One region of the Ruegeria sp. HKCCA5426 genome, then DNA from elsewhere that is predicted to be linked to it. Evidence: riboswitches for the same ligand, from Rfam matches in the RefSeq annotation. Region 1 holds a riboswitch; each other region holds the start of a gene.
What was found. A riboswitch is a leader RNA that binds a small molecule or an ion and turns the genes downstream of it on or off. The one in region 1 is predicted to bind cobalamin.
Positions count from the first base shown of each region.

Region 2: it holds a riboswitch for cobalamin, as region 1 does, so the genes downstream of both, GOV87_RS03355 (DUF1636 domain-containing protein) here and GOV87_RS06725 (DUF1636 family protein) in region 1, are expected to answer to the same signal.
Region 3: it holds a riboswitch for cobalamin, as region 1 does, so the genes downstream of both, GOV87_RS05955 (hypothetical protein) here and GOV87_RS06725 (DUF1636 family protein) in region 1, are expected to answer to the same signal.

Region 1 covers NZ_WQGH01000003.1:319,846-326,398, reverse strand. The annotation lists gene ureG (urease accessory protein UreG) at 1-316, shown strand, start outside; gene GOV87_RS06740 (iron ABC transporter permease) at 391-1,404, opposite strand; gene GOV87_RS06735 (ABC transporter substrate-binding protein) at 1,406-2,353, opposite strand; gene GOV87_RS06730 (ABC transporter ATP-binding protein) at 2,366-3,157, opposite strand; gene GOV87_RS06725 (DUF1636 family protein) at 3,154-3,510, opposite strand; cobalamin riboswitch at 3,611-3,817, opposite strand; gene GOV87_RS06720 (iron chelate uptake ABC transporter family permease subunit) at 3,912-4,709, opposite strand; gene GOV87_RS06715 (metal ABC transporter ATP-binding protein) at 4,709-5,440, opposite strand; gene GOV87_RS06710 (Fur family transcriptional regulator) at 5,443-5,955, opposite strand; gene GOV87_RS06705 (zinc ABC transporter substrate-binding protein) at 6,012-6,553, shown strand, end outside.
Region 2 covers NZ_WQGH01000002.1:161,920-168,472, reverse strand. The annotation lists gene cobN (cobaltochelatase subunit CobN) at 1-3,238, opposite strand, end outside; gene cobW (cobalamin biosynthesis protein CobW) at 3,242-4,297, opposite strand; gene GOV87_RS03355 (DUF1636 domain-containing protein) at 4,294-4,683, opposite strand; cobalamin riboswitch at 4,768-4,977, opposite strand; gene GOV87_RS03350 (NAD(P)-dependent oxidoreductase) at 5,116-6,072, shown strand; gene GOV87_RS03345 (hypothetical protein) at 6,442-6,553, opposite strand, start outside.
Region 3 covers NZ_WQGH01000003.1:161,824-168,376, reverse strand. The annotation lists gene GOV87_RS20640 (hypothetical protein) at 1-926, shown strand, start outside; gene GOV87_RS20400 (5'-nucleotidase C-terminal domain-containing protein) at 847-1,473, shown strand; RNA gene ffs (signal recognition particle sRNA small type) at 1,513-1,611, shown strand; cobalamin riboswitch at 1,731-1,954, shown strand; gene GOV87_RS05955 (hypothetical protein) at 2,130-2,444, shown strand; gene GOV87_RS05950 (dual specificity protein phosphatase family protein) at 2,447-2,944, opposite strand; gene GOV87_RS05945 (DNA polymerase III subunit gamma/tau) at 3,114-4,874, shown strand; gene GOV87_RS05940 (YbaB/EbfC family nucleoid-associated protein) at 5,108-5,452, shown strand; gene recR (recombination mediator RecR) at 5,517-6,110, shown strand; gene GOV87_RS05930 (hypothetical protein) at 6,145-6,553, opposite strand, start outside.

The DNA.
Region 1 (6,553 bases):
GTCTGCCACATTCAGCCCGGAACTGGCGGACGTTACGCTCTATGTGATCGACGTGGCCGCGGGTGAAGAGATTCCGCGCAAAGGCGGTCCTGCGATCACCAAATCGGACGTCCTGATCATCAACAAGACCGATCTGGCCCCGCATGTTGGCGCGTCGCTAGAGGTGATGGACCGAGACGCAACAAAGATGCGCAACGGTCGCCCATTCGTGTTCACTTCGCTGCGGCATCGCAAGGGCGTGGATCAGGTCGTTGACCTGCTGGCGCAAATCGGGGGGCTGAATATTCCCGTCGCCGTGACCGAGGGGGCCGCCTAGCGCAGCCCCCCTGGCAATGGAATCTCATCTCGAGATTGCAGGCAAACTTTTCGACCTAGACAAAAGTGCCTTCGTCACTTCGTGTCCCTTGCTGTTTTAAACAACAAAAGAAAAACAAAAACCGACCCTATCGAGGTGGTAACAATACCCACTGGCAGTTCCTGAGGCGCAAGCAACAAGCGGCTGAGGATATCTGAACCGGTCAGCAAAGCCGCCCCGACGATGGCGGCGGCGGGCACAAGACGGGTGTGCAAAGGTCCAGCGATCCCACGTGCGATATGGGGCACCATGAGCCCCACAAAACCGATGACCCCCGCAACCGAAACAAAAACGGCGGTCGCTAGTGCCGCTACAAAAAACATGCGGAACCTCAATGCCTGTACCGGAACGCCCAGCGTCGCTGCCGTCAAGTCGCCGGTCAAAAGCGCATCCAGCCAGCGACTGCGCCACAGGGCATACATCAAGATCAGAAACATCCCGGCGCAGACCAGCGGAAATGTCTCCCATCGGGCCAGACCCAGACCGCCCAGCATCCAGAAGATGACCGAGTGCGCGGCGCGACTGTCGCCCGCAAATATCAGATAGTTCGTGATCGCCGAAAACAGAAACGAAACTGCCAACCCCGCAAGGATAAGCTTTTCCGGCGCACTGGTGCGCAATCCGTGAACCAGTGCCAGCACAATTCCCGACGCGACAAGCCCGCCACAAAATGCAGCCAGCGGCAGCGTCCAGAATCCCAGGATGTCGCCGGTCACCGTAATGACGATAACCGCACCCGCCGCCGCACCCGACGAAAGGCCGAACAGGAAGGGATCAGCCAAGTCGTTGCGTGTTGTGGTCTGAAGCACTACGCCGACAACGCCCAGCCCTGCACCGATCACGGCCGCAAACAATGCACGCGGCAAGCGAAGGTCAAAGACAATGCGGTGCAGCGGCGACACCTCGCCATCCGCCATGCCGGTGCCCAGCATCACCGCATCCAACGCAACCGCGGCTGGAATTTGCGTCGTGCCGTAAATGGTCGAAACCAGCAAAAGGGCGGTCACAACAACCGCCCCCAGCAAGAGTGTCAGGCCAAAACGGCCCATATTAGTTCAGGCCCGGGTGCATCGCGTCGGCCATTTTCGAAATCGCCGCGATATTTGCGGGTCCGGGAGTCAGTTCTTCGTAACGTAGGCCAATCCAGCGCTCGTTCCTGACCGCGTCGGTCTGCGACATCACGGGGTGTTCCTGCAGAAACTTGAACGTGTCTTCCGCGCCGTTGCCGGTCTGATAATCCAGCAGCACCAGAAATTCGGGGTTCGAAGCTGCCACAGCCTCCCACGAGGTGCGGCCCCAGCTTGTGTCCATGTCATGAGTGACATTCGCACCACCAGCTGCAGCGATCATCGCGTCAGGGATGGCGAATTTACCCGCGGTAAAGGGCGCGTCGGCTGGCCCATCCAGCAGGAAAACACGGGGTTTTGGCAGGTCCGCAGTCTGCGCCTGGATCGCTGCCAGTTCCTCTTTCCAGCCGGAAACCAGAGCCTCGGCCTTGTCTTCAACATGCATGACCTCGCCCAGACGAAGCACATCATCAAACAACAGGTCCATGCTGGCCTCGGGACGGTCCTTGTCCAGATGCACACAGCTTTCCGTTAGGATCATTGTCTTGATGCCAAAGGGTTCCAGCGTGTCGGGCGTCACGTCGCCCCCCGGCTTCATCCCATAGTACCAACCCGCGAAGAACAGGTCAGGCTCTACCGCCACAAGGTTCTCAACAGTTGGGTATTTCGGCGCAAGCTCGGGGATGTCACCGCGCAGCGTGTCAAACTCGGGGCTGGTCTTGTACCAGCCGGTGATGCCGGTCAGACCCACGATCTTGTCCTGCAGACCCAACGCAAAGGCCATGTCGGTCATGTTCATATCATGCACAACCAGACGCTCGGGCTGGGTGTCGAACACCAGCGGCGCACCGCAATTATCAACTGTGACTTCGTGCGCGACGGCACCACCTGCCAAAACGGTGGTCAACGCCACAGACAAGATCTGTTTCATTCAGAAATATTCCTATTCATAAGTTGTTATCGAGGTTTTTCGGATATCCAGCGCCCGGATCACGCGCCCTTCGTGGTGAAAGCACAGGTAATCGACGCCAAACGTGTCACTAACCCTGTCCGGGGTCAGCACATCGGCGACCAGCCCAAAACCGGTCAGCCGTGTATCTTTCATCAATGCCACATGAGTGGCAAATTCTGGGATCATCACCAGATCATGCAGGATCATCACCACAGTGATACCCAGTTCAGCGACCAGCGAAAGCATCCGCCCCTTCGTGTCTGGATCCAGATGGTTGGTGGGTTCGTCCAGAAACAAAAGCGTAGGATTCTGGGCCAAAGCACGGGCGATATGCGCGCGCTGGCGTTCCCCCCCGGACAGAAAGGCCATCTTTTTTTCGGCCAAAGCACTAAGCCCGGTAAGGCTCAGGATTCTGACCAGATCCGCGGCGTGTTCCTCGGCAGAGCGGTCTGCACGGATCGGAATCTGGCCCAGCGCCACATAATCCCGCAACAGCAACCTGCCATCCGGGAACTCCTGCTGACTGACCACGGCGATCGTCCGCGCCCGATCCCGTGCGGACATCTGTTTCAGGCTGCGTCCGTTGACCAGAACATCACCCTGATTCACCTCGTGCGCGCCGCATAACAGATTCAAAAGCGTCGTCTTGCCTGCCCCGTTGGGCCCGGCAATTGCAAGGATTGCGCCTTCGCATAATGTGAATGAGACCCCCTGCAGCAGTATATCGCCACTAAGAACCTGATGGGTCAGATCACGCGCAACCAAAATAGCTGGGTTGGTCATGGACACACCCCTTTTTGAATTTGGGGCATGCGGGACAGTGTCTTTGTGAACAGTTTTTCCGGACGCTCGGTCGCATTGGTCCAGCCATCTGCGCTGTTTTGGTATTGGTGGGCAAACTCAGTCAGTGCCTGGATATCCTGCGTATCAAGAATGTCACCAAAAAGGTACTGCGCTTTATCGACTGCCTGAAATCCGACAGTCACAGGCCGCGCGCATCCGGCCATGCAATCGACCATGCGGATGGAAAAACCATTTGGCAAACGATCGAACAGCGCGTCGGACAAGCCCTGCGCGTGTACCTCACCCTGACATGTTTTGCAGATGAGAAGAAAATGGTCAGGCGCTGACGGCATGGGTTCCTCCGCCTGCTTCAAAGCGCGGGCAGACAGTGCCGGAAATGTAAACACGATGTGCTCGTGTCATCAAAGCCTCCTTCCAGGACGCCCCGCCCCGGGTTGGTTAACATTTGATGGCAGGTCTCCTGACTTGCGGGTCGATGCTCGGCCATCCTTCCCGGCACTTGGGCCAGTGGGTTGTTGGCGTCGCTCACCGCTTACAGTTGCGGGGGCAGTCACGGACTTGGCGCCAAATGGCGGCCTCACCGTATTCCCTTTTCATCCCTTGGGCGCACCATCGGGAACCATCATCCGAACGAGTGCCCGAGATCACATGTCAGGTCAACGACAATATTGTGGCAGCCAATCAATTTTTGGCAGACGCAAAACCCCATTGACCAATCCAAAGTATAATTGTCCTACACCCCGCTTCGCGACCGCCATCCCGTGAGGCTGAAACCGGCAAACAAAACCGCGGCCACGCAGACGATTGAGGGACCCGCCGGTGTGTCAAACACATAAGCTGAGCGAAGTCCTGCTACGGCCGAGAAAGCCCCGATTGCCGCGGCAATCAATGCCATCGTTTCCGGAGATCGCGCCAGGCTGCGCGCGGCCGCCGCCGGAATGATCAGCATCGCGGCAATGAGCAACACGCCTACAACTTTGATCGCGACAGCAACCGTAACCGCCAGTGACAAAGTTAGGATCAACTGCTCGCGCTTGGGGTCGAACCCGGTGGCGTAGGCCAATTCTTCGTTCAGCGTAGCGGTCAGCAGTTGCGACCATCGCCATACGATCAACGCGACGACCAGCGCGGCCCCGCCCCAGATCACGACAAGATCGGTGCGCGAAACTGACAGTATGTCACCAAAAAGATAGGCCATCAGGTCGATGCGAATGCCCGACAAAAACGACACCGCGACAAGGCCAAAGGCAAGCGACGAATGCGCCATAACTCCAAGAAGGGTATCCATGGCATAACCGCGACCGGACAGCAATGTGACGGCCAACGCCATGATAAGCGCGACAACCAATGCGCCCAGAAAGACCGACATCTGGAAAGCCAGCGACAGCGCAACACCCAGGATCGCAGCATGAGCGGTGGCATCGCCAAAGTAAGCCATACGCCGCCAGACCACAAAACACCCAAGGGGGGCGGCTGCAATTGCCACGCCAATACCGGCGAGCGTTGCCCGCGTCATAAAATCATCAAGCATTATTCTGCCGCTTCGTGAGAGTGGTCGTGGTTGTGATCATGTTCGTGGCGATACAGGGCAAGCGCGCCACCGGTGCCTGTTCCAAACAGGGCGCGGTATTCTGGTGCCGAAGCAACCACGGCAGGCGACCCCTCGCAGCAGACATGACCATTGAGGCAGATCACCCTGTCCGAAGCACTCATCACAACGTGCAGCTCGTGGCTGATCATCAGGATGGCGCAACCGGTTTCCTGTCTCACCGCCTCGATCTGCTGGTAAAAACTGGCCGAGCCTCGCTGGTCGAGGCCTTGCGTGGCTTCATCCAGCAAAAGGATGTCGGGACGATTGATCAAAGCCCGCGCCAGCAATACGCGCTGAAACTGGCCCCCGGACAGTTGGGACATCTGGCGCTTCAAAAGATCCGGCACACCCGCCGCCGCCAGCGCCGCAGCGCAGTCATCTTTTGAAACACGGTGCGTCAGACGCATGAACCTTGCAACCGAGATCGGCAATGTCGGGTCAACATGCAGTTTTTGCGGCACATAGCCGATTTTCAGCCCAGGCTCCCGGGAAACATGGCCAGCAGAAGGATTTGTCGCACCGATGATGGCCCTAAGCAGACTGGTTTTGCCCGATCCGTTCGGGCCAACGATGGTGACGATCTCACCTGCCTCAATCGCCATATCCACATTTTGCAGAACGGTGTTCGCACCGTACCTTACGCTGAGTTTTTCAACGGTGATCAGGGTCATTTCTACGCCTTTTCGGTGCAGTCGGGGCAAAGCCCTTCGGCTTCTACAACCGTTCGTTCAATTTCGAAACCCGCCGCGCGTGCTGCAGCCCCCAAAACACCTTTGGCCGGAGTGGATTGCGCCTCGGCCACGGCTTCGCATTTTCGGCAGATCATGAAGGCCGGCGAATGAGAGGCCCCCGGGTGAGAACAGGCAACAAAGGCGTTCAGTCGCTCAATCTTATGCACGAACCCATTCTGAGCAAGAAAGTCGAGCGCACGATAGGCCACCGGAGGCTGTGACCCAAAGCCTTCCTCGCGCAATCGGTCGAGTATCGCGTACGCGCCCAGCGCGCGATGCTCTTGCAACAGCATTTCCAGAACCCTGCGACGGACTGGCGTCAGACGCAGTCCTTCTTCCTTGCACCGGTTTTCCGCTGCGGACAGCCCGGCCGCAACGCAAGTCTTGTGGTCATGCTTTTGGAACCCAACCGGAGCCGTATCTCCGGTTATTTCGGGTTGCGTATCACTTGTCATGTTATTCCATATCATGTATGTCGCTCGCAATGTTATAAAATCACACAGAGGGTCTGATGTCCAGAAAGCTTCTCCCACTATCTATCACCGCTGCATTCATGGGCGGAACGGCCTTGGCGGATGTACCCAATGTCGCGGTCGACATCGCGCCAGTTCACTCGCTTGTGGCACGGGTTATGGAAGGTGTCGGAACGCCCGACCTGATCATCTCACAGGGTGCCTCGCCGCACGAATACAATCTGCGCCCCTCAGAAGCTGCTGCGCTGCAAGACGCCAACTTGGTTTTTTGGATGGGTGAAGACCTGACACCGTGGATGGAAGGGGCCGTCGAGACCCTTGCTGACGGCGCAACCGTCACGACCCTGTTGGAAACGGATGGAACAATTCTTCTGGATTTCCGTGAGAACGCCCTGTTTGAAGCCCACGATCATGACGATCACGCCAAACATGACGGCCATGACGACCATGCTGAAACCAAAGGCCATGACGATGAACATGCCCATGATGATCATGACCACGAAGGGCATGACGACCACGATGGTCACGCGCATGGGGACCATGACCCGCACGCCTGGTTGTCGCCAGAGAACGCAAATAC
Region 2 (6,553 bases), on a different contig from region 1:
CGGCCTCCATTAAGGCGCGGAACCGGTCCTGCATGGCCTGATGCGCCTTGGGGTTGGCCTCGGCCAGAAAGGCGTCGACGTCTGCATTGCCCAGCGTGGCATCGTGGTAGAGGTCGAACAGATGCGGTGCGACGGTGCCCGATAGATGCGCGAATGAGGCCATGTGATCCAGTGTCGCTGCGATCTCGGCTGCGCCACGGAATCCGTGGCGTTGCATCCCGGCGATCCAGCCCGGATTGGCGGCTCGGGCATGGACGACGCGGCTGATTTCCTCGGGCAGGGTGCGGGCGCGCGGGGTGTCGGGGTTGGTATTGTCCAGATGATAGAGCTGCGCCGCGCCGCCGGTAATCTTCTTGGCGGCGGCGAACCCGGCCTCGTGCGTGGCGTAGTCATTGGCCAGCAGCAGGTCGGTTTCCGTCAGGTCCTGTAGGTGAACAAAGCTGTCAGCTTTGGCGACGCGCTGGGTGATGCCGTCCTTGTCTTGCGCAATATGCTCGCCTTCCAGCGCGTAGGAACTGGCGTCCAGCCATGCCTCGCCCGCCTGCGCGCGCGCTTCGTCGGTGTAGATTTCCGACAATTGCGTCATGTTCACGCCATAGCTGCCAGGCGCGGGGCCATAGACGCGGGCGGCGGGTTCGTGACCGGCATAAGGGTTCCAGTCAGCGGCCTCGTCCCGCGCCGACAACGCCCGGATCGCCTGGCCGTAGAGCGCCGAAAGCGTCGGGAATACGTCGCGGAACAGGCCCGAGACCCGCAGCGTCACATCCAGACGCGGACGGCTGAGGTCGGTGATCGGCAGAACCTCAATCCCCGAAACCCGCTCAGACCCCTTGTCCCAGACCGGTTTGACGCCCAGCAGATGCAGCGCCATGGCGAATTCCTCACCCGCCGTGCGCATGGTGGCTGACCCCCAAAGGTCAACGATTAGGCCTTTTGGGTAATCGCCTTCCTCTTGCAAATGTCGCCGCACAAGCTCCTCGGCCAGTTTGACGCCCTGCGCATAAGCCGCGCGGGTCGGGACCGAACGCGGGTCGGTGGTATAGAGGTTACGGCCCGTAGGCAGCACGTCCGAGCGCCCGCGATAAGGCGAACCGGACGGCCCAGCTTCGATCCGCTTTCCGGCCAGCGCGTCGATCAGAGCGCTTCGTTCAGATTGGGCCGAGGGCGCGGGATCGAAACTGCCAGTGATTTCTGGCACGCGGCCAAAGATGTGCAGACCGTCGCCAAACTGGCTTTCCTTGATGTCGCAGACAAAGCGGTCGATGCGGGTGATCGCCTCGGCGGTGCAGGTGGCCTGATCCAACCCTAGATCGCTTTCCAACCCGATGGCCTGCGCCTCATCCCGGATATCCTCTTGCAGCCGGTCACGGCGCTTGGGGTCCAGACCGTCGGCGTTCGAGAATTCGTCCAACAGGGATTCCAGCCGCACCATCCGATCCGGCGTGCCGCTTTCCTTCAGCGCGGGTGGGATGTGGCCCAGCGTAACCGCGCCGATCCGGCGTTTGGCCTGCGCGGCCTCGCCGGGGTCGTTGACGATGAAGGGGTAGATCACGGGCAGATCGCGGATCAGTGCTTCGGGCCAGCAAGCAGCGGACAGGGCGACGGATTTACCCGGCAACCATTCCAATGTGCCATGCGCACCGATATGGATCAGCGCATCGGCGCCAAGGCTTTTGCGGAGCCACAGGTAAAACGCAACATAGCTGTGGCGCGGGGTGCGCGAGAGATCATGATAATCGTCATCGCGCAATTCAGGCGTGCCGCGTTCGGGTTGCAGCGCGACCAGAGCTTTGCCCCGGCGCAGGGCGGTGAAGTGGAATGCGCCGTCAGTGCAGGCGGGATCATCCTCGGGTGCGCCCCAGACCGTTTGCAGGTCGGTGCGCAGTTGTTCGGGCAGGTCCGCCAGTGCGGTTTGATACTCAGTCAGTGGCCATGAAATGCGCGCGTCCAGAAGCGTATCGGCAATTGGTTCGGCGGGCGCGGTATCGTAGCCCTCGGCCCGAAGGTCACGCAGCATCGCCTCGGCCGAGGCCAGCGCGTCCAGACCAACCGCATGGGCCATCTGCCAGTCCTTGCCGGGATAGGTGGACAACACCAGCGCAGGCAACCGATCGGATTTGGGTTTGTCCTGCAGATTCAGCCAGCCGGTGACGCGGTCAAGGATAGCTTCGATCCGTTCCTCCTCGGCCCGGTGGGCAAAGCGGGAATATTCCAGATGCGGATCACGCTTGCCCGGTTCCTTGAACGAGGCGATGCCTGCGTTGATCCGCCCGTCCACCTCGGGCAGAACGACATGCATGGCAAGGTCGGCGGGGGACAGACCTCGTTCCGCCTCGGCCCAGGCTTTGCGGCGTGAGGTGGCCAGCGCGACCTGAAACACGGGGACATTCGCTGCGTCCAAGGGCGAGGTACCAGAGGCGCCCTTTCCCGAGAAAGACGTGGCGTTGAGGATCGCCGACGGAGAAAGCGATACGATGGTGTCGCGCAGCCAGTCGGCGGCGGCGGGGGCTTTCAACGAGGGGGCGAACAGGCCCACAGCCTGAAACCCGCGCGCACGCAGGCTGCGGATCAGGGCCGCCACGGGGGCGGTGTCTGCGGATGTGAGATAGGCGCGGTAGAAACTGACCACAACGCGTTTCGCATGGCCGGAAAACGCCTGTTCTGCCGGGATCACGCCGCGATCCGGGCACCAAACACCGCAGTCGGGGATGGTCTTGGCCCCCATCACCGGACCCGCATACAACCCCGCTGCCAGCGCCATCTGCGCCAAAGCGGCTTGTGCTGCGACCTCGCCCCCCGTGTCGCACAGATGTGCCAAGCGCTGCAGGGTTGACACGGGCAGGGTGGAATAGTCATCCAGCCGCGTATCCTCGCGCCCATCGGCGGGCAGCACGGCCACAGCAATTCCTTTGGCCTGCGCCAGCGCCAGAACCTGTTGCAAGCCATAGGCCCAATAGGGCACCCCGCCAATCAGGCGGATCAGGATACCCTTGGCACCCTCCAAAGTCTGCTCCACATAGGTGTCAACGGACAGAGGATGTTTCAGCGCCGTCAGATTGGCCAGCCGCAGGGTCGGCATCCGCCCCTCGGGCCCGCCACCGCGATGCCAGCCCGCCGCGAATGCGCCTAGGTCACTGTCGGAAAAAGAAAGCACCACCAAATCCGCCGGGCTCTGGCCCAGATCGGTCGGGGTCTCGGATTCCTCGAGCCCGTGGCTTTCGCGGAAGACGACGTGCATGATTTACTCGGCGGCCTCTTTCACACCCACAAGGATATCACGGATTTCCGCTTCCTTTATATCGTCATGCTCGGCGATGACGACCAACCGCGAGCGGCGCGCCTCATCCGGTTCCCAAAGGCGATCATACTGATGACGCACGCGCGCGCCCACGGCCTGCACCAGCAGGCGCATCGGTTTGCCTTGAACGGCGGCATAGCCTTTGACGCGCAGGATGTTCAGTTCAGACGCCAGACGTTCGATTTTGGCCACCAGATCGGCCGGGTCGGCCTGTTCGGGCAGTTCGACGATGATGCTTTCGAAATCGTCATGTTCGTGGTCGTCGTGACCGTCATGATGGCTGGGGCGCGCATCCATGTCATCCTCGGCAGCCGCTTCAAGTCCTAACACAACACGGACGTCCACGGCACCTTCGGCAACCTCAACCACAGGCAGCGGGCGAGGGGACTCGGCGGCGATGATCTCGCGCGCTTTGGCGACGCCTTCGGGACCGGCCAGATCCGGCTTGGTCAGCAGGATGATATCGGCGCAGGAAATCTGATCCTCAAACACCTCGGATAGGGGCGTTTCATGGTCAATCGAGTCATCGGCCAGACGCTGAGCGTCCACGGCCTCGACATTCGGCGCAAAGCGACCGGCAGCCACAGCCTCGGCATCGGCCAGCGCGATCACGCCATCGACGGTGATTTTCGAACGGATATCGGGCCAGTCGAACGCCTTCAGCAGCGGCTTGGGCAGGGCGAGGCCAGAGGTTTCGATCAGGATGTGATCGGGACGCGGCTCCAGCGCCATCAGAGCTTCGATGGTCGGGATGAAGTCGTCGGCCACGGTGCAGCAGATGCAGCCGTTCGCCAGTTCCATGATGTTCTCTGCCGGGCAATCCGGGATCGAGCAGGATTTCAGGATGTCGCCATCGACGCCAACATCGCCGAACTCATTGACCACCACGGCCAGACGTTTGCCCTGCGGGTTCTGCATCAGGTGCTTAACCAAAGTTGTTTTGCCCGAGCCCAAAAAGCCGGTGATCACGGTGACGGGGAGTTTTTCCAAGTTGCTCATTTCTGGGCTCCAATCGGGGGAATGCGGGCCGCGCAGTTTTTGCGGAAATGTTCGGGGCGTTCGCGCCATTTGACTAAGCCGTCTTCGGTCGCAAGGTACTTGGTCGCACCTTCGACGATGGTTTCGACATGGTCGCTTTCATTCAGGTGCTCATACACGAACGTCCAGCGTTCGGGCCCACCGCGTAGAACGATGGAACAGCCCTGATCACAATTCGACAGGCATTCTACGGCTTTCAGGATAACGCCCTCTGGCAGCGTGGCCTGTTCAAGGGCTTTGTGCAGCAATGCGCCGGGCCGCTGCGCGTCGTCCTCGACGGGCAGTCCTCGGCGACAGGTGGTGCAGACCAGCAGCTCGACTGGTGCAGTATCGGTCACGTCTCTCATCCCCCCAAATCCTCTTTGTGGGGGACGGGGTCTCATGCGGGCCACGCGTTGCGACATGGACCCGACACCGGAACACCCCGTCCGGTTACATCTTCGGGCGTTGGCAGGTCTCCCGGCTTGCGGATATCGGGGCATAGCCCTGTCAGATGTCCCGCCTTCCCGACCTTTTTGGCCAGTGGCTTTGGGCACCCTCTCCGGTCACGGTCGCGGGGGCGGCTGTGTTTCACGGAAGACCCGCTGACACATTCCCTTTTCATCCATCCTCAGATGGACACCAACGGATCGGACATGCGGCACCCGGCAGGGGATTGTCAAGCGACTCGCAGATATCTGCGCTACCAGAGTGAAAAAGCGACCTGACAGCGTCGCTGGGCGGCATGACTTGGGGGCAAGCGTCATGCTGCCATGTCCTAAACAAGAGAGGTATGTCGCATGAAGGTAGGCTTTATCGGGCTGGGCAATGTGGGTGGAAAACTATCGGGATCCTTGCTTCGCAACGGGATCGACCTGACCGTGCATGATCTTAATCCCGATCTGGTGGCTGAATTTGTTGCGCAGGGTGCAAAGGCCGCCGAAAGCCCTGCGCAGTTGATGCGCGACAGCGATGCGGTCATTACCTGCCTGCCATCACCCGCCGCGTCGTATGCGGTGATGCAAGAGATGCTGCCCAATGTCCGTACCGGCAAGATCTGGATGGAGATGTCCACCACCGACGAGGCCGAGGTCAAACGGCTGGGTGCCCTTGTAATCGAACGCGGCGGCGCAGCGGTGGATTGCCCTGTGTCGGGCGGGTGCCACCGCGCTGCGACGGGCAACATCTCGATCTTTGCGGGCTGTGACCGGGATACCTTTGAGCGTATCCTGCCATTTCTGACGACAATGGGCCGGCGCATCCTGCACACCGGTGATCTCGGCTCGGCCTCGGTACTGAAGGTCCTGACAAACTATCTGGCCACGGCGAATCTGATCACTTGCGCCGAAGCATTGGTCACCGCCAAGGCGGCCGGTATGGACCTGAATACCACGTATGAGGCCATCAAGATCTCTTCGGGTACATCCTTTGTCCATGAGACAGAAAGCCAGGTCATTTTGAACGGATCGCGGGATATCTCATTCACAATGGACCTTGTGAAAAAGGACATCGGCCTGTTTCAGGAGGTGGCAGACCGCGCCGGTGTTCCGCTTGAAATGAACCCGCTGATGATCCGCATTTTTGACGACGCCATCGCACGTTACGGAGAGCGGGAGCTTTCGCCGAACATTATCCGGCGCCTGGAGGATGCGACGGGGCTGGATGTCAGCGCCCCAGGGTTTCCACCCGAGATGGAAGACGATGAACCCGAAGAGCCAGGGTACGAGGTCGTCCCTCAGGGTCGCAACGCCGTTTAGTTATTCATGAATTCCGTCACCTTGCCGCCGCGCGCTTGTCCACCGGGCGCGCAGCGGTCCTCCTGTGGGCAGGATCGCTTTTCTAGCAACAGAAGCAGGGTAAGGCCTACGGGAACAAAAATGCCATTTCTTGATGGGCTTAGGCGCAGGGAGGGCGCTATTGCCTAAGTGCTTAACTCGAGCACCACAGAGCTAAGTCGATGATTTAGAATAAAATGGAGGCGAGTACCTGTTTTAAAATCGAACCCAATCTGAACTAATTGATAATAAAAACAGATGCTTAAGCGAGCCTCGCATTCTTCGTAACCAAGAAATGTTGCGGGATTTGTTGCGGGATTTGGTTGCGAACTCTCTCACAACCAAATCGCCTTAACCTTCATCATCTTTTAGCTTTGGTATCCCGAGAATTGGGTCATCACTAGGCTCTGGGAAGATCAACTGGTTTTGCGTTTCCAACAGTTGATCGTAGATTTCGGCTTCA
Region 3 (6,553 bases), 160 kb from region 1:
CCAGAGCCGACCGCCCGGCAAGCTGGCAGGCGCATACGATTCTTGACCGGAACATCAAAATGCAGGGGCAAGATCTGGTTTTGAAAATCGGTGTGTTCTCTGTCCTCCCACCGCAGACGGCCAAGTGGGAAGCGCACCGCCTGAAAGGTGCCGTTTCGGTAGAGGACATCCTGACGTGCGCCCATCGAAAAACGCGGGAATTGCGATCCGGGGGATGCGATCTGATTGTGGCACTTGCCCATACAGGGCTTGGCGCCGCTGCACCCGCGCCCAACCTTGAGAATGCGGCTATCCCCCTGGCAGCGGTGCCCGGAATTGATGCGATTATTGCTGGGCATTCCCACTTGACCCTGCCCGGCTCTGCTCATCAGGGTCTGAAGCATGTAGACCCACAACACGGTCTTGTTCACGGAAAACCGGTTGTGATGCCGGGCGCGGCCGGTTCGCATCTGGGCATCATTGACCTGACGTTGCACCAAAAAGACGCGGGCGGGTGGTCGATTGGGAACCAACATGTGGAACTGCATTCTGTTTCACCAGCGACGCCCGCGGCCCCGACGGAAGAGGACACTGATCTGAAGCGTCTGTTCGCACAAGCACATAAAGAGACACGGTTGCACTCGGCCAAGCCTGTCGGCGAAACGCGTCAGAATTTGCACAGTTATTTCAGCTTCTGTGCGCCGGACAGGGGGGCTTGCGCTGGTCGCGGCAGCGCAAGCCGCCGCGTTGCGCCCCTTCCTAAAAGGAACAACGCACGAGGGCCTACCGGTTCTGTCAGCCGTATCGCCTTCGAAATTCGGAGGGCGCGCAGGGCCACGATCCTTTACCGACGTTCCGGCGGGTCAAATCCGGCTTCGCCATGTCAACGACCTGAACATCTTTCCAAACGAAATGCAGGCCGTCGTGGTTTCGGGCGCGCAGATTAGAGACTGGCTTGAGATGTCGGCTGGCGTGCTCAATCAAATGCACGCAGGTCAACAAATCGAACTGCGGAATTCCGCTCGCGCCGGTTACAATTTTGATATCCTGCACGGCCTTAGCCACCAGATCGACCTTGGTATGCCCGCGCGGTTCGACGCGGGCGGCAATTTGACGAATTCATCGCATAACCGCGTCAAGAATATTCGCCTTGCCGAGCACCCTATCGACGATCAGCAATCCTTTGTTGTTGCCCTCAACAACTACCGGGCCAGCGGAGGTGGGCATTTCCCCTTCGTAGACACCGCAAGGCAGATTCCGTTACCAGTTTTGTCGATCCAATGCATTGTTCGGGATTATGTCGCGGGCCGCCTTCCCGCGGATCCGTTGGCGGATGCGCCGCGGCCATTCACACTCAGACCGCTATCCGGGGCGTTTGCGATTCTCAGAACCAGTCCCAAGGCGCAGCACCATTTAGCTGAATTGCAGACGTATAACCCGTCAGTCATTGGGCGCGATGACGATGGTTTTTTACTAATCCGGCTTACGCTGTGACGGGTTGTCATCCGCAAACGAAATGCATATATCCACCCCTGAGAGGTTGGCGCGGGCGAGCGCCTCGCCAACCTGGTCAGGTCCGGAAGGAAGCAGCCACAACGAGCCCCGCTTGGGTCGATGTCCAACCTCTCACTTCCCCCCACATGCTTAAGGCTATTCCGCGATCCGGCATGAACAAGCCCGCCGCCCTATCGGGAAGACAACCCTGCGTCTAAAGCGGTGACAAAGCCCGCTTGACTCGGACCGATTTCACCGGATAGCGATGACTTGATGGTTCTCGACCCGGCTTACCGGGAAGGGATGAAAAGGGAACACGGTGCGGTCCTACCCCGGCGATGCCGAAACGGACCAATGCCGCGACTGCCCCCGCAACTGTAAGCGGTGAGCAATGCCGAGACACCACTGGCCCAACGGCTGGGAAGGTCGGCAAAGCGATGACCCGCAAGTCAGGAGACCTGCCATCTGACTGAAACCGAAACTCGGGCGGGGTGTCCGGGCAGGTCAAAGCCGCACAAAGCGACCTGACCCACGCCCCCCGTCCATCGCGCGGAGGGCGTACAATGATCTGGAAGACAAAAACGCACGAGTTTTCTGCAACAATTTGTCAGAAAACCGGCAAACCGTGTCCGGCCTTGGCAAGGATGGCACGTGCCATGGCGGACGCGATAGCAACAGCGCAGCCTGTCACAACCAAAGAGTTCGAGGTCGAAGGCAGCGGAGAGCTTTCGCATTGCGCAGAAGGGTGCACAGCACGGTTTCGCGCCCATTCAGATCTGATCAGGGTATATTGTGGAACGGCCCTGGAAACCCCGACAACAAAGTTGGACGATTACGCCGACATGATGTTCGGGACCAGCCTGTCGGCCATGCCAACCGGAACGCTGTCCGATATGCCCTGCGCAATGCTCGAGGTTACAACCTTGGGACTGCGTCCCGCGGCTGGTGACCCACAACCAGCCATGGCGTGACGTCAAAGCCCGGTTGATGCCGGTGCCGTGGCCCAAGCCATCTGCGCGTCGGTTTCGACGGCGCACGGCCGGACAGCGCGCAACCGGCGCAGCGCCTTATCCGGGGCTTCACCGCCTTCGACCAGCAAGCGCAACACAATCATGCCGGACCGCCCGCATCCGCCCCGGCAATGAACCAAGACCCGTCCACCCGCAGACAGGACGCGGTGTGCATCGGTGCTGGCGTTTGGCCAATCACACCTTACGTTCGATGACGGTGCGCCAAAATCCTGCACCGGAAGATGAACCCAAGTGATTGCGCGGCTCTGCAGGTCGCGCCAGAGGTTGTGCGCTCCTGCGGCTTCCAACTCACCGGAGGTTGTCATCGAAATCACCATGACTGGGCGCCATTGCATGATCCGCTCAAGATCCCCGGCAAAGTCGCCGAGCCGACCTGGCATTTGCGCCAAGCCCAACAGACCGGACCGAACCGGCATTGAGTAAATTTCAAACCTGTCCAAGGTGCGCACTCTGCCCGAAGGAAATGGCTGGGCAAGCCGATACACGCCCACCCGAACCTGTATCCAATGCGCCGCAGTAATCCAAATCGAATTTCATCGCTCCCTGCGGTGGACGTGAGCGGCAGGGGTCACTACGCTGCAAAGCTGATACGAATCCGACAGAGCAGACATGACCGAAACACCAAGCCCCGCCTATCAGGTGCTCGCCCGCAAATACCGTCCTGAAACTTTTGCCGACCTCGTGGGCCAGGACGCCATGGTACGCACCCTGAAAAACGCGTTCGAGGCCGACCGGATAGCGCAGGCCTTTGTCATGACCGGCATTCGCGGTACCGGCAAAACCACCACCGCGCGGATCATTGCCAAGGGCATGAACTGCATCGGACCAGACGGTGAAGGCAAAGCGACAATCGAACCCTGCGGCCAGTGCGAACACTGCGTGGCCATCATGGAGGGCCGCCATGTCGACGTAATGGAGATGGACGCCGCAAGCCGCACCGGTGTGAACGACATTCGCGAGATCATCGAAAGCGTCCGCTATCGTGCCGCCAGTGCGCGCTACAAGATATACATCATCGACGAAGTTCACATGCTGTCGAACAGCGCGTTCAACGCTTTGCTCAAAACCCTTGAAGAACCGCCAGAGCATGTGAAGTTCATCTTTGCCACAACCGAAATCCGCAAGGTTCCGGTGACGGTCCTGTCGCGGTGTCAACGCTTCGACCTGCGCCGGATCGAACCCGAAGACATGATCGGCCTGCTGAAAAAAATCGCAACTGCCGAGAACGCTCAGATTGCCGAGGACGCCTTGGCGCTGATCACTCGTGCGGCGGAAGGTTCGGCCCGGGATGCGACCTCGCTGCTGGATCAAGCCATTTCGCATGGTGCCGGGGAAACCAGCGCGGATCAGGTGCGGGCCATGCTGGGGTTGGCTGATCGCGGGCGGGTGCTGGACCTGATGGACATGATCCTGCGCGGCGATACCGCCGGAGCGTTGACGGAGCTTGGCGGTCAATATGCCGAAGGTGCCGACCCGCTGGCCGTACTGCGCGATCTGGCCGAGATCACGCATTGGGTCTCGGTGGTCAAGATTACGCCGGACGCAGCCGAAGATCCGACAGTCTCGCCTGACGAACGCGCCCGGGGCGTCCAGATGGCCGAGGCCCTTCCCATGCGCATTCTGACCCGGATGTGGCAGATGTTGCTGAAAGCACTCGAAGAAGTTTCGGCAGCGCCCAATGCCATGATGTCCGCAGAAATGGCTATCATCCGGCTGACCCATGTCGCCGACCTGCCCACCCCGGAAGAGCTGATCAGACGTCTTCAGGACGCCCCGCCCCCTGCCCCGAACGGCGGGCCCGGCGGTGGAATGTCAGCGCCGACACAGGGCACCGTTCAGGCACATGCGCCAGCGGCACAATCCTACGCGGCGCCAGCGGGTGGTGGCGCGGGCGCACCCAGCGCGGCTTTGGCGCGGGACACACAGACCGCTCTGGCCCGGTATCCGACATTCGAACATGTGGTTGAACTGATCCGCACAAACCGGGATGTGAAACTGCTGGTCGAGGTTGAAAACGGCGTGCGTCTGGTTTCGTACCAGCCGGGGCGGATCGAATTTACTCCGGCCGACAACGCTCCGACGGATTTGGCGCAACGACTGGGGTCAGCGTTGCAACGCTGGACCGGAAATCGTTGGGCGGTATCGGTCGTATCGGACGGCGACATGGCGACAATTGCCGAAGTCAGGGACGCGGCAGACCTCGCCCTGCGCGCTGAGGCCGAGCAGCATCCGCTGGTTCAGGCGGTGCTGAAACAATTCCCCAAGGCTCGGATCAAAAGGATCGAAACGCCCGAGGAACGCGCCGCAAAGGTCGAAACCGAAGCCTTGCCCGAAGTCGAAGACGAATGGGACCCGTTCGAAGAGGACTGAACCCTTCGCGAAAAACACCCGAAATACTCCCGCACCCGCCACGGACCATCGGCTGACGCCGACGGCCCTGAGCGGACTTGGGCCCGGCAGCGCGGGCAAGGCCCGCGCTGCCGGGCCCAACGGGAGAAAAGGTCTTGCCAAAGACCTTGACGTCAGGCGGGAGACCTACGGCCCTTGTGCCCCGCGGGTGCCGCCCGTATTTAGGCTTCAAACGGACTTACAGGAGAAACACGATGCTCAAAGGACTCGGCGGTCTGGGCGACATGGCCAAGATGATGAAATCCGCACAGGATTTGCAGACCAAGATGACCGACATGCAGGAAGAACTGAACACCATCATGGTTGTCGGCGAATCTGGTGCCGGGCTGGTCAAGGCCACCGCAACTGCAAAAGGCGAGCTGAAAGGTCTGGACATCGACCCGTCGATCTTCAATGGCGACGACAAGGAAGTGGTCGAGGACCTGATCCTTGCTGCCATCAAGGACGCACAGACCAAAGCCGCAGAGCGGTCGCAGGAAGAAATGGCAAAGCTCACCGAAAGCATGGGCCTGCCCGCAGACATCAAGCTGCCGTTCTGATAGACACTCCTGACGAAACACAGGCCGGGCGCGCATGCCCGGCCCATTTGCAGGAGCGCGCGCAGTGAGTTCGAACAGCGACATCGACAACCTGATCGACCTGTTGGCCAAGCTGCCGGGTCTGGGTCCGCGCTCGGCCCGCCGCGCAGTGCTGCACCTGATCCGCAAGCGTGCCCTGCTGCTGACGCCCCTGTCAGACGCCATGCAACAGGTCGCTATCACCGCCCGCGAATGCCTGAACTGTGGCAACGTCGGCACCACCGATATCTGCGATATCTGCGACAGCGAGGCCCGCGCGACTGGTGAGCTTTGCGTGGTCGAAGACGTTGCCGACCTTTGGGCGATGGAGCGCGCGGGCGTGTTCAAAGGCCGCTATCACGTGCTGGGCGGCACATTGTCGGCACTGGACGGCGTCGGCCCGGACGAGCTGCGCATTCCGCGCCTCAAGGACCGGGTGGTCGCCGAAGGAGTTTCCGAGGTCATCCTCGCCCTGAACGCCACAGTCGATGGCCAGACCACAGCGCATTACATCGCCGATCAGCTAGAGGGGCAGGTCCGCCTGACCTCTCTGGCGCAGGGCGTGCCGATTGGCGGAGAGCTGGATTATCTGGATGACGGGACGATTACAGCGGCGCTGAGGGCGCGGAAAGAACTTTGATCTTATCAAAAGTTCCGGGTGACAAATGCTCCGGCTAGTCTCTTGTGATTCCACATTGTACCACCCATTCGTGCGGCAAAACATTGACTGCGATGTTGTTTGGCAGTTGGTAAAACGACATGGTTCGGTAGCTCCAAGCATAAGGAACGCAGTCCTTAAGCGCAGCCGCATGCAAATAGAACTGAAACTCTCTTGGCGCATTTCGAAGCGTCTGAAAGAATGAGTTTCTGAACTCCGCATCCGCATCAAAAACGTTGATCGATCTAGCGCGCAGGACGCTTGCATAAGATCCGACAAAGACGCTTGATAGGCTCATGGCCAAGACAATGAATACTGGCAGGGTTATATGAGATTTGAATTTTAGCCTGCTTAAGAACGCACTGAACAACAAACCAAAAAATCCGCCAAAAAACACGAAAACCGGCCAAAAAGGGGCGCCCAAT